Regions from separate parts of the Pseudomonas sp. GW821-FHT01E10 genome, predicted to be linked through region 3. Evidence: predicted binding sites of a transcription regulator. Region 3 holds the regulator's gene; each other region holds the start of a gene.
The links. Region 3 encodes FliA, which starts transcription of late flagellar genes. Its sites were predicted from a motif close to CTAAAGTTTNNNNNNNNNNNGCCGNTAA; they were not measured.

Region 1 (3,074 bases), on a different contig from region 3:
TCATGATTGGGTGCAGTTTTCCTACGCCATCAGCGGTGTTCTCGGCGTGCACACCGCCGAGGGCAGTTTCTTTGCGCCGCCGCAGTGGGGCATCTGGATTCCGGCGGATCTCGAGCATCAGGTCGTGACCTCGATGCGTGCTGAAATGCGCAGCCTGTATGTGCGCCGCGAGGACTGCCAATGGGCGGACGGGCGTTGCCGGGTGCTGGAAGTCACGCCCTTGGCCCGGGAGCTGATCAAGCGCTTTTGCCAGTTGCCGGTGGAGTATCCACAGGGCGACAGTCAGGAGGCGCGATTGGTGGGCGTGCTGCTCGATCAGTTGGCGAGTCTGCCGGAGGTGGGGTTTTCCTTGCCGCTGCCCCGGCATGAGCGACTGCTGGGTTTGTGCAACGAACTGATCGAAAGTCCCGAGTGCTCGGTGACCTTGCAGGAATGGGCCGAGCGTTTGGGCATGTCGGAGAAAACCCTGATGCGGCTGTTTCAGCGCGAGACCGGGTTGAGCTTCCGCAGTTGGCGGCAGCGCATGCGGCTGCTGTCGTCGTTGAGTTTGCTGGAGGAGGGGGACAGCGTGACCAATGCCGCGCTGTCTTGCGGGTATGACTCGACATCGGCGTTTATTGCGGCGTTCAAGGGGTTGTTCGGGTTTACCCCTGGTGAGTTGTTCAAGCAGTAATTGTGGCGAGGGAGCTTGCTCCCGCTGGAGCGCGAAGCGGTCCCAATTCAGCCAACGCGGTGCATTAGATATTCCGCGTTTGCCGGTTTACGACTGCTTCGCAGCCGAGCGGGAGCAAGCTCCCTCGCCACAGGTATCGGTTTCGACCAGTTGGATCAGTGACTTCAGGTCCTGAAGCGGCGAACCAACCCGTCCAGCTCATTCGACAAGCCTGCCAGGCTCTGAGAATCCAGCCGCGCCGAGTTTGCCAATTCCGCCACCAACTGCGCATCGCCATGAATCTGGCTGATATGCCGATTGATGTCCTCGGCCACCTGATGCTGTTCCTCAGCCGCCGTGGCGATTTGAGTATTCATGTCACGAATCACATCCACCGACTCACGGATCTGCCCAAAGCTGCTGCGCGCTTCACCGATGCGGGTCACCGATTGCTGAGACACCTCCAGGCTCGCGTGCATCTGTTGCGTCACCTGACTGGTGCGCTTGGCCAGGTTGCCCAGCAGGCCGTCGATTTCCGCCGTGGAATCGGCAGTTCGTTTGGCCAGGGCGCGAACTTCATCCGCCACCACCGCAAAGCCACGACCCTGTTCACCGGCCCGGGCTGCTTCGATGGCCGCGTTCAGGGCCAACAAGTTGGTCTGTTCGGCGATGGAACGGATGGTCCCGAGGATCGACTGAATGTCGTTGCTGTCGCGCTCAAGCTGTTGCATCGATTGCGCCGACTGTTCGATTTCCTGGCTCAAGCGATCGACACTGCTCACCGCGGCATCGATCTGCTGCTGGCCTTCACGGGCCTGGCGCTGACCGCTGTCGGCCGACTCGGCGGCCTGGCTGCAAGAGCGCGCGACTTCGTTGGCGGTGGCGACCATTTCGTGGAACGCCGTGGACACCATGTCCACCGCTTCACGCTGACGCCCGGCGGCTTCGGCCATGTCGCTGGACACTTGGGTCGAACTCTTGGAGGTGGCGAGGATCTTGGTCGCGGCGCCGCCGATGCTTTGAATCAGGTTGCGGATCGCCGCCAGAAACTGGTTGAACCAGTTGGCCAGTTGCGCGGTTTCATCGCTGCCACGGATGTGCAGGTTCTTGGTCAGGTCGCCTTCGCCCTGGGCGATGCCTTCCAGACCGCTGGCCACGCTGCGGATCGGCCGCACGATCAGGCTGGCGAAACTGGCGCCGACGATGGCGAAGAACACCGCCAGTACCGCCGCGATGATCGCGATCAGCCAGGTCAGTTGAGTGGCCGAGCTCATCACGTCGGTCTGCTTGATCAGGCCGATAAAGGTCCAGCCCAGTTGCTCCGACGGCCAGACGTTGGCCATGTAGCGCTCGCCATTGAGCTCAACCTCCACCAGCCCTTTGCCGGCCTTGCCGAGTTGCGCGTAACCGTCGCCGAGGCTGCTCAGTGCTTTGAAGTTGTGTTCCGGCTGCTTGGGATCGACCAGTATGGTGCCGGTGTTTTCCACCAGCATCAGGTAGCCGGTTTCGCCGAGTTTGATCTGTTTGACGATTTCGGTGAGCTGCTTGAGCGTCACGTCGATGCTGACCACGCCGCCATTGCTGCCCAGTTTGTTATCGATGGTGCGCACGGTGCTGACGTAGGTCGCGTCATCCTGGGCCCAGTAATAGGCCTCGGTGCGAAGCGGTTTGCCCGGCTTGGCCTGGGCCGCCTTGTACCACGGGCGCTGGCGCGGGTCGTAATTGCTCAGCTTCGCATCGTCCGGCCAGGACACGTAACCGCCCGCCGCCGTCCCGAGAATCGCATAGGCGTAGGCCGGATGGCTGTTGCCCAGATCCTGGAGGAGGGCGAAGACCTTCTTGTCCATTTCGCCTTGGGGAATGCTCTCGGCATTGGCGCTCATGTAGGTCTTGAGGCTGTCGTCGGAGTTCTTGATCAGCGGTTGGGTCGCCAGGTAGTCAACGTTCTGGCTGATGCCATCAAAGAACAGCTGCATGGCATTGCTGACCTGACGAATCTCGCGGCCACTGCCGTCGACAAAATTGTCCTTGGCATCACTGCGCAAGTTCAGCACGACGAGGGTGGCGACCAGCACCACGGGCAAGCAGGCGATGATTGCAAACGCCCAGGTCAACTTCTGTTTGATGTTCATCCGCGCTCCAGTTTTTCTTGTAGGCCCACGCAGTACTGATGACTCGCGGATTATTGGCAGCCGAAAACGTTTGATACGCCCCGATCCTTGAGCGCGCCTTCTTGATTGTTGTTGAGGCGATTGTCAGACAATTCCTTTTCTCTCTAATGACTTCGGCTGAAGCGCGGGGAAATTGAGGTCTTTTGAGAAAAATCCTGCGAACGCCAGGGATCGAGGTTAGATTCTGTCGCAAATACCTTGGCACTCCGTCGTCAACAAGTGGTTCTCGCTCAGCTATGATCCGGGGCGGT
Region 2 (3,074 bases), on a different contig from region 3:
AGAGTCGAACATCGGGCGGTTTTCGGCGTCCATGATCTGGATGCGCAAACCGTCCTGGGTGATCTCGAAGAGGATCTGGTCCTTGAATTTCTGCAATTGCGGGTTTTCATTGACCTTGTTCTGCAACTCTTGCAGCAACAACTCCAGGCGTTCCTTCTCGACCTGCTCGGCCATGCCTTCAACCTGCTCGGCGTCGATGGTCACCTTGTCTGGCTGTGGCTGAGATTTCACCTCCGGGTTGAGGGTGTTCTCCGGCGCCAGGGTCGGCGTGCCGCCCAGGTCGATGATGTACGGCGTACCGCTTTCGGAAAACCCGACCGGGTCCTTGAAGTAACCGGCGATGGCGATCTTCTGTTCAGGCGTCGCGGTGGACAGCAGCCACAACACCAGGAAGAACGCCATCATCGCCGTCGCGAAGTCCGCGAAGGCGATTTTCCAGGCGCCCCCGTGATGCCCTCCGGCGATGCGCTTGACGCGCTTGATGATTATCGGCTGGTTATTTTCCATGACTTAACGACCGCGAACCGCTTGTTCCAGCTCAGCGAAGCTAGGACGGTGCGCCGGGTACAGAACCTTGCGACCGAACTCCACCGCCAGCGACGGCGGCATCCCGGAAGCCGAAGCCACCAGCGAAGCCTTGATGGCTTCGTAGGTGTTCAGTTCTTCCTTGGCATCGTGAGCCAGGGAGTGGGCCAGCGGACCAAAGAAACCGTAGGCCGCGAGAATACCGAAGAAGGTACCGACCAGTGCCGCCCCCACGTGCAGACCGATGGACTTCTGGTCGCCTTCGCCCAGGGATGCCATGGTCACCACGATCCCCAATACCGCCGCGACGATACCGAAACCGGGCATGGCGTCGGCGATGCCGTTCACCGCGTGGGACGGGTGCTCGAGGTCTTCCTTGAGGCTGTAGAGTTCCATGTCGAACAGGCCTTCCAGCTCATGGGGAGCCATGTTGCCGGAGGACATGATGCGCAGGTAATCGCAGATGAACGCGGTCATGCGTTCGTCTTTGAGCACCGCCGGGTACTTGGCGAAGATCGGGCTCGCGGCGGCATCTTCGATGTCGCCTTCGATCGCCATCATGCCTTCGCGACGGCTCTTGTTGAGGATCTCGTAAATCAGCCCCAGCACTTCCAGGTAGAAGGTGTGGTTGAAACGCGAGCTGAACATGCCCAAGGACTTCTTGAGCACGTGCATTGTCATGTGGCCGGGGTTGGCCTGCAGGAAGGCGCCAAGGGCCGCGCCACCGATAATCATCACCTCGAAAGGCTGGATGAGAGCGGCAATCTTGCCGTGGGAAAGCACGTATCCGCCGAGCACGCTCGCGAATACGACGATGATGCCGATAATTTTAGCCATAGGTAGGAGAGCACTTACTGAGTCGGGTTCAAGGTCATATTCGGAAGTTAAAAAATCTCTTCTTCTACTTATCGGCAAAACTGCGCCAGACTATAGCCAGTTAAGGCGAAAAGCTAATTTGACCCGTTCAGGGCATAGGTAAAGCAGACGATGATCGCGTCCAGACATGGCTAACGAAACGAACGTCCCAACGCCAAAACCAACCACGCTTGAAGGCTGGGTCAAGCTTCTCGATGGCGTGCGCCTGCCGGTTCCGCAAGCCAGCCACGACCGGGTCTGCAAAGCCATCCGCGATAACCGCAGTTCCCTGCGCGACATCGCCGAACTGATGCAGGAAAGCCCGGCCCTGGCCTTGAGCGTGATTCGCGAAGCCAACCGTCACACCCATGGCAGCATGACCGAGCCTGCTGAAAACCTTGAGGTGGCGATCAATCGCCTCGGTTTGAAACGCACCGAAGAACTGCTCGACCGCCTGCCCGCCGAACCCCAATTGCAAATCCCCGTCGCCCTGCGCCAGCTTCAACTGATCAGCCAGCACGCCACTCAACAGGCCAACGGCTTTTTCGCCAGTCGCCTGGCGCGACTGTGGCAGGACATCCACTGGGGCAGCCTGCTGTTTCTTTCGCCACTCTGGCCCATGGCGCTGACCCACCCGCAGTTGCTTGAAGAATGGGAGCTGCGGGTTATCCATAAAGGCGAGTCGGCACGCAAAGTCGAAAAGCAATTGTTCGGCGTGCGCCTGCTGGACATCTGTCTGGCACTGGTGGACGTCTGGCGCCTGCCGATCTGGGTACAGCAAGGTTATCGGCTGCTGCGCAGCGAACAACGTGAGCTGGTGAAAGTCCTGCGCATCGCACGTGACAGCGATCACCCGTTGCGCCAACAGAACCGCCTTGATGACGACCCGACGTTGCGCCGCTGGCTCAATCAGCCTGCCAATACCGTGCTGCTGGCCAACGGTCTGGCGCTGGCGGCACAACAGGCCTGGGACAGCCCCCATTGCGAGCGCTGGCAGTACCTAACCAGCCTTTACCTGCAAATGCCGATGGATGAGGTGCAACAACAATTGCACCAGCAGGCCGCCAACAGCGCTCGCCAACACGCCATGCCAGACCTCTGGCACCCGGCCGAATCGCTGATCTGGCCACCGGGTGCGCACCGCGTTCATGCCGGTTTGTTGCCCGCACCGGCACCGACCACCGAAGACCTGGCGAAGTGGCGCAAGCAATGCGCCGAATTGCTGGTGGAGCCGAGCCGCTTTACCAATGCCATGCACTTGACCACATCGGCCCGGGACGCCCTGGTGGCGTGTGGCATGCGCCGGGTGATGATTCTGATGGCCGATCGCACGCACGCCAATTTGCGTGTGCACCAGACCGCCGGGCTGCCCAAGGAAGTGGCCGGCCTGAACCTGGTGGTCAGTCAGAGCACCGTGCTGCAACGCCTGCTCGCGCAACAGGCCCAGGTGCGCCTGACGCCGGCCAACAACGCACAATTCTCGGCCCTGCTGCCAGCCAGCCTGCGCTCACAGTTCAGCGGCGAACACCTGCTGCTGCGCTCACTGGTCAACAACGGCCGGGTGATCATGATCGTGGTAGCGGATCAGGGCGGCGGACCGTTCTCGGAAATCACCGTGCAAGCGTTCAGCAAAACCGCTCAATGCATCGAAAAGGCCCTGCACAGCTTTAGCCACCGCTAGGGCCTGTTATCAG
Region 3 (3,074 bases):
ACCTACATCGATGGTCTGCCATGCATTGTTCCGATGGTGAACGCGCAGCCAGTAATGTGGCCTCCGTCTAAGTAAGACAAGGTAAAGAAATAACATGGGCAGCATGCATCCCGTACAGGTGATCGCGGTGACCGGCGGCAAAGGTGGCGTCGGGAAGACTAACGTGTCAGTGAACTTGTCCCTGGCTCTAGCTGAGCTCGGCCGGCGCGTCATGCTGCTGGATGCCGATCTGGGGCTGGCGAACGTCGACGTTCTGTTGGGACTGACACCCAAACGCACGCTGGCCGACGTGATCGAAGGCCGCTGTGAGCTGCGCGACGTGCTGTTGCAAGGGCCTGGCGGTATCCGCATCGTCCCGGCCGCCTCCGGCACCCAGAGCATGGTTCATCTGAGCCCGGCCCAGCATGCCGGCCTGATCCAGGCGTTCAGTGATATCGGCGACAACCTCGACGTATTGGTGATCGACACCGCTGCGGGCATTGGTGACTCGGTAGTCAGCTTCGTGCGCGCCGCGCAGGAAGTCTTGCTGGTGGTGTGCGACGAACCGACCTCGATCACCGACGCCTACGCGCTGATCAAACTGCTTAACCGCGACTACGGCATGAACCGCTTCCGCGTCCTGGCCAACATGGCGCAGAGCCCGCAGGAAGGCCGCAACCTGTTCGCCAAGTTGACCAAGGTCACGGATCGCTTCCTCGACGTCGCCTTACAATACGTCGGCGCAGTGCCTTACGACGAAAGCGTACGCAAGGCCGTGCAGAAGCAACGCGCGGTGTATGAAGCCTTTCCGCGTTCCAAGTGCGCCCTGGCGTTCAAGGCCATTGCGCAGAAAGTCGATACCTGGCCACTGCCGGCCAACCCTCGTGGACATCTGGAGTTTTTCGTCGAGCGCCTCGTGCAACAAACTGCAGGACCCGTGCTATGACAGCCAGCGGTTACAACCTCTACAAGCAGTCGGCACGTGACGCGCAGTACGAGCTGATCGAGCGTTACGCGCCACTGGTCAAACGCATTGCCTACCACTTGCTGGCGCGTCTGCCGGCCAGTGTCCAGGTCGAAGACCTGATCCAGGCCGGGATGATCGGCCTGCTTGAAGTATCAACCAAATACGACGCCAGCAAAGGCGCGAGTTTCGAGACGTACGCGGGCATTCGAATCCGCGGCGCGATGCTCGATGAAGTGCGCAAGGGGGACTGGGCGCCACGTTCGGTCCACCGCAATACCCGCATGGTCAGCGACGCGATTCGCTCGATTGAAGCTAAAACCGGCCGTGACGCTAAAGATCACGAAGTTGCGGCCGAACTCCAATTGAGTCTCGACGATTATTACGGGATTTTGAACGACACCCTGGGCAGCCGGTTATTCAGTTTCGACGATCTGTTGCAGGACGGCGAACACGAAGGGCTGCATGAGGATGGCGCGAGTGCTCATCTCGAGCCGTCACGCGATCTGGAAGATGAACGCTTCCAGGCGGCGCTGGCGGACGCGATTGCCAATTTGCCGGAGCGTGAGCGACTGGTGTTGGCGCTGTACTACGACGAAGAGTTGAATCTCAAGGAAATCGGTGAGGTCCTGGGGGTCAGCGAGTCGCGGGTCAGCCAGTTACACAGCCAGTGCGCGGCCCGTTTGCGGGGGCGTTTGGGGGAGTGGCGAGCGCGCTGAAGGCAGTGTGGGGACACTGCGAATGGAGCTGGTGTGGTGTTGAACCGTACCGGTCTCGATCTGTTGTGCTCCAGACAGTCATTGAGTGCTTTGCCGGATTGATTGAAATGGCGCGTCCAGGTGCTGGGCGCGTTTAAGACTGCTTGGAGGTCGAATTGGACAAGAACATGAAAATCCTCATCGTTGATGACTTCTCAACGATGCGGCGGATCATAAAAAACCTGTTGCGTGACCTTGGGTTCACCAACACCGCCGAAGCCGATGACGGGCTGACCGGGTTGCCGATGCTGCAAAGCGGTAACTTCGATTTTCTGGTTACCGACTGGAACATGCCCGGTATGACCGGCATCGACCTGCTTCGTGCGGTGCGCGCCGATGAAAGGCTCAAGCACCTGCCGGTGCTGATGGTGACCGCCGAAGCCAAGCGCGAGCAAATCATCGAAGCGGCCCAGGCCGGTGTTAACGGCTATGTGGTCAAACCCTTCACAGCCCAGGCGTTGAAAGAAAAAATCGAGAAGATTTTCGAACGCATCGGCTGATGTACTGCGCACGGGGGAGCTATGGAGCATAACGAATCTTCACAGGGCGATTTTGAGTCGACCCTGAAAAAACACGCGGTCGAACTGGTCGACAGCCTTGAAAAAGGCAAGTTTGGCGACGCTGTGCAACTGATCCATGAGCTCAACCAGACCCGTGACCGCGGCCTGTATCAGGAAGTGGGCAAGCTCACCCGCGAGCTGCATAGCGCGATCGTCAATTTCCAGATTGACCCGCACATGCCGCAAGCCGAGGAAGTGTCTCAGATCACGGATGCCACCGAGCGCCTGTCCTATGTGGTCAAGCTGACCGAGGCCGCGGCCAACCGCACCATGGACCTGGTGGAAAACGCCACGCCGCTGATCAACAGCCTGAGCGATGAAGCCCAGGCGCTGAGCACGGATTGGGGACGGTTCATGCGTCGCGAAGTCGGGGCTGAAGAGTTCCGCGAACTGGCCCGGCGGGTCGATGGTTTCCTGACACGCAGCAGTGAAGACAACCGCGTCGTGTCGAGCAACCTCAACGACATTCTGCTGGCCCAGGATTACCAGGACCTCACCGGTCAGGTGATCAAGCGTGTGACCCAATTGGTCACCGAAGTTGAAAGCAATCTGCTCAAGCTCGTGCTCATGGCCAGTCACGTAGACCGCTTTGCGGGTATCGAACACGACCGTGAGGCGATGCTTGCTGAAAAAGATCCACAAAAACATCTCTCTCAGGGTGAAGGTCCGCAGATTCATGCCGATAAAAGAGAAGACGTTGTGTCCGGTCAGGACGATGTGGACGATTTGTTATCCAGTCTTGGATTTTAGTTTTCTGGGTTTTTAGACCTGTAGGAGCACCCCCTTAATGAGCTTCGGCGCCGATGAAGAGAT
Region 4 (3,074 bases), on a different contig from region 3:
AGGAAGTTGGCCACGGTGCCGCCGAGGCTGATGACCATCACCGGCGTCGCCCGGCCGATGGCGCTGGTGAAGCCGCGCAGTGCCATGAAACTCAGGTAGCCGGGCAGGGCGAACGGCAGGATCAACAGAAACTGGCCGGCGGCCTGGACGTTGGTTGCGGTCTGGCCGAACAGCAGCAACACCGGTTTGAGGTTCCACAGCAGCAGACCCGCCACCAGCGCCATCAACCAGGCCAGCCACAAACCGGCCTGGGTCAGCCGCGCTGCGCCGATGATGTCGCCCGCGCCCTGACGAATTGCCACCAGGGTGCCGACCGCCGCGATCACGCCGATGCAGAAGATCGACACGAACGAATACGTCGCCGCGCCCAGACCGCCGCCGGCCAGCGCCTCGGGACTCAGGCGCGCCATCATCAAGGTGTCGGTGAGGACCATCAACATGTGCGCCAACTGCGAGGCAATCAACGGCCCCGCCAGCCGCAGGATGGCCCAGAGTTCAATACGCGCTGGATGCTGCATGATCATCACGCTCGATTGTCAGAGAGAACAGGAAGCGTCGATTCTCGGCGCTCTGCGGGGTTTCCACAAAGGGATAAAAAGGATGGGTAGCATGATTAAAACTCATGCTCGGGACTTTCTGATAAGTTGAGGCAATCGCGCTATAGGAGGTTTCCCAATGTCTCGTCGTCTCCCTCCCTTGTATGCCCTTCGAGCATTCGAAGCGGCGGCGCGGCATAGTTCGTTTACCCGCGCCGCCGAAGAGTTGTCGATCACGCAAAGTGCGGTCAGCCGGCACATTCGTACGCTCGAAGAGCATTTCGCCTGTCGGCTGTTTCATCGCAGCGGGCGCAACCTGCAACTGACCGAATCGGCGCGGCTGATCCTGCCGGGCATTCGCGAAGGCTTCACCGCCCTTGAGCGGGCCTGCAACACCTTGCGCGCCGAAGACGACATCCTGCGCATGAAAGCCCCGTCGACCCTGACCATGCGCTGGCTGTTGGCGCGGCTCAGTCGCTTTCGCCACCTGCGACCGGGGAACGAGGTGCAATTGACCAGCGCCTGGATGGACGTCGATACGGTGGACTTCAACCATGAACCCTTTGACTGCGCCGTCATCCTCAGCAACGGGCATTTTCCACCGGACTGGGAGACGACTTTGCTGTTCCCCGAAGAGTTGATTCCGGTGGGCGCGCCGAATCTGCTGAAGGATCAACCGTGGGACGTTGCGCGCCTGGCCAGCACCGAACTGCTGCACCCGACGCCGGACCGCCGTGACTGGCGCAACTGGCTGGAGCGCATGGGCCTGAGCGATCAGGTCTCGCTCAAGGGCGGGCAGGTGTTCGACACCTTGGAGCTGGGCATGATCGCTGCCGCCCGTGGCTACGGCGTGTCCATGGGTGATTTGCTGATGGTGGCGGAGGATGTCGCGCAGGGACGTCTGAGTTTGCCGTGGCCGACGGCCGTCGCCAGTGGTGAGAATTATTACCTGGTCTGGCCGAAAACCCGCCCGGGAGGTGAACGTTTGCGCCGGCTCAGCGATTTCCTGCAAGGCGAAGTCCGGGCCATGGAATTACCGGATGTCGAACGCCTGGGTTGAATCGATGGAGCCGCTGCGATGGCGGCCTTGAGCCATATCCCCGTTAATCACTCAAGTATTCGGCTTTGCCGCCGAAAATCTGCTGATGGAACCTTCGTACCAGGCTCCACGTTTTCCCCTCTATCAGAAATTTAGCCGAGTGCGACGGGATCAGGATGATCCGGCCCACTGGGTCAGGAGCTGTCATGTCTCAACCTCGTGCTCGGATTGCCTCACAGCTGGGTCTTGCGCTTGCCGTGATACTGGCGATTGTCATCAGCGGCAGCACCGTGTTTGCCCTGCGCTCGCTGGACGCCGCCAACCTCGCCACCCGCGAAGAGCACCTGGCCAGCGAGGCGCGGCTGCTGGCCGATCAGCTGAGCACGTTCCACGGCACGTTGCGTGAGAGTACCCAGCGCCTCAGCGGCCTGTTCGAGAAGCGCTTCAGCGCCGGTTTGAGCGTGCATCCGGATGAGCCGGTGACCGTGGCGGGCGTGCAGACCCCGGGCCTGCACCTGGGTGGCGAAGTGTTGAACAACAACTTCAAGGAAGTGGATGAGTTCAAGCAAATGACTGCCGGCGTTGCGACGCTGTTCGTGCGCAGTGGCGAAGACTTCATCCGGGTCAGCACGTCCCTGAGCAAACAGGACGGCACCCGGGCCATCGGCACATTGCTGGATCACGCTCACCCGGCTTATGCGCGCTTGATGGCCGGGCAGAGCTACGTCGGTCGCGCCTTGCTCTTCGAACGGTCCTACATGACTCAGTACACCCCCGTACGCGACAGCGGCGGTAAGGTGATTGCCGTGCTGTTCGTGGGATTCGATTACACCGACGCCCAGAACGCCCAGTTCGAAAACCTCAAGCGCTTCCGCATCGGCCAGACCGGCTCCCTGGCGTTGCTCGATGAGCAGAACAAATGGCTGGTGCCGATCGCCGGTGTGCAAGCATTGGACGTGGCCGTCCCGGCCATCGTCGGTCTGGCCAAGACACCGGGCAAGGGCGATTTCTGGAGCGACAAGTCGCAAGACTTCTACAGCATTGCCGTGCCGTTCGAAGGCGGCCCATGGTCGGTGGTGGCGAGCATGCCGAAAGCGGAAATCCGCGCGGTGACCTGGAGCGTCGGCATTCGCCTGGCCATCGGCAGCCTGTTGGCGATGTTGCTGGCGGTGGGTTCGGCGGTCTGGTTGTTGCGCAGCAAACTGGCGCCGCTGGGGGATCTGGTGCGTCAGGCCGAAGCCTTGGGTGCCGGTGATTTGAGCGTGCGCCTGAACGTGTCGAGCAACGACGAAATCGGTCAGTTGGCCCGCGCTTTCAACCAGATGAGCCAGGCCTTGTCGACCATGGTCGAGCACATTCGTAGAGCCTCGGAAGAGGTCAACAGCCGCGCCCAGGCGTTGTCCGGTCTGTCTGGCGGTGCCTATGAAGGGATGGAGCAGCAGTCCGGCGAAATCACCAGCATGGCCGGCGCCGTGGAAGAATTCAGCGCCACCTCGCTG

Region 1: the regulator FliA is predicted to act here: its motif matches at 1,595-1,622, upstream of AC07V0_RS03960 (methyl-accepting chemotaxis protein).
Region 2: the regulator FliA is predicted to act here: its motif matches at 1,431-1,458, upstream of motA (flagellar motor stator protein MotA).
Region 4: the regulator FliA is predicted to act here: its motif matches at 1,647-1,674, upstream of AC07V0_RS11340 (methyl-accepting chemotaxis protein).

Annotation. Positions count from the first base shown of each region.
Region 1 covers NZ_JBWKWT010000002.1:28,479-31,552, reverse strand. Annotated here, with positions in the region: gene AC07V0_RS03965 (AraC family transcriptional regulator) at 1-673, shown strand, start outside; gene AC07V0_RS03960 (methyl-accepting chemotaxis protein) at 838-1,566, opposite strand; partial or broken gene AC07V0_RS03955 (cache domain-containing protein) at 1,696-2,628, opposite strand.
Region 2 covers NZ_JBWKWT010000002.1:200,638-203,711, forward strand. Annotated here, with positions in the region: gene motB (flagellar motor protein MotB) at 1-507, opposite strand, end outside; gene motA (flagellar motor stator protein MotA) at 511-1,362, opposite strand; gene AC07V0_RS04695 (HDOD domain-containing protein) at 1,529-3,061, shown strand.
Region 3 covers NZ_JBWKWT010000008.1:133,812-136,885, forward strand. Annotated here, with positions in the region: gene fleN (flagellar synthesis regulator FleN) at 95-925, shown strand; gene fliA (RNA polymerase sigma factor FliA) at 922-1,662, shown strand; gene AC07V0_RS16450 (chemotaxis response regulator CheY) at 1,830-2,201, shown strand; gene AC07V0_RS16455 (protein phosphatase CheZ) at 2,223-3,011, shown strand; gene AC07V0_RS16460 (chemotaxis protein CheA) at 3,049-3,074, shown strand, end outside.
Region 4 covers NZ_JBWKWT010000005.1:959-4,032, forward strand. Annotated here, with positions in the region: gene AC07V0_RS11330 (NorM family multidrug efflux MATE transporter) at 1-518, opposite strand, end outside; gene AC07V0_RS11335 (LysR substrate-binding domain-containing protein) at 676-1,596, shown strand; gene AC07V0_RS11340 (methyl-accepting chemotaxis protein) at 1,782-3,074, shown strand, end outside.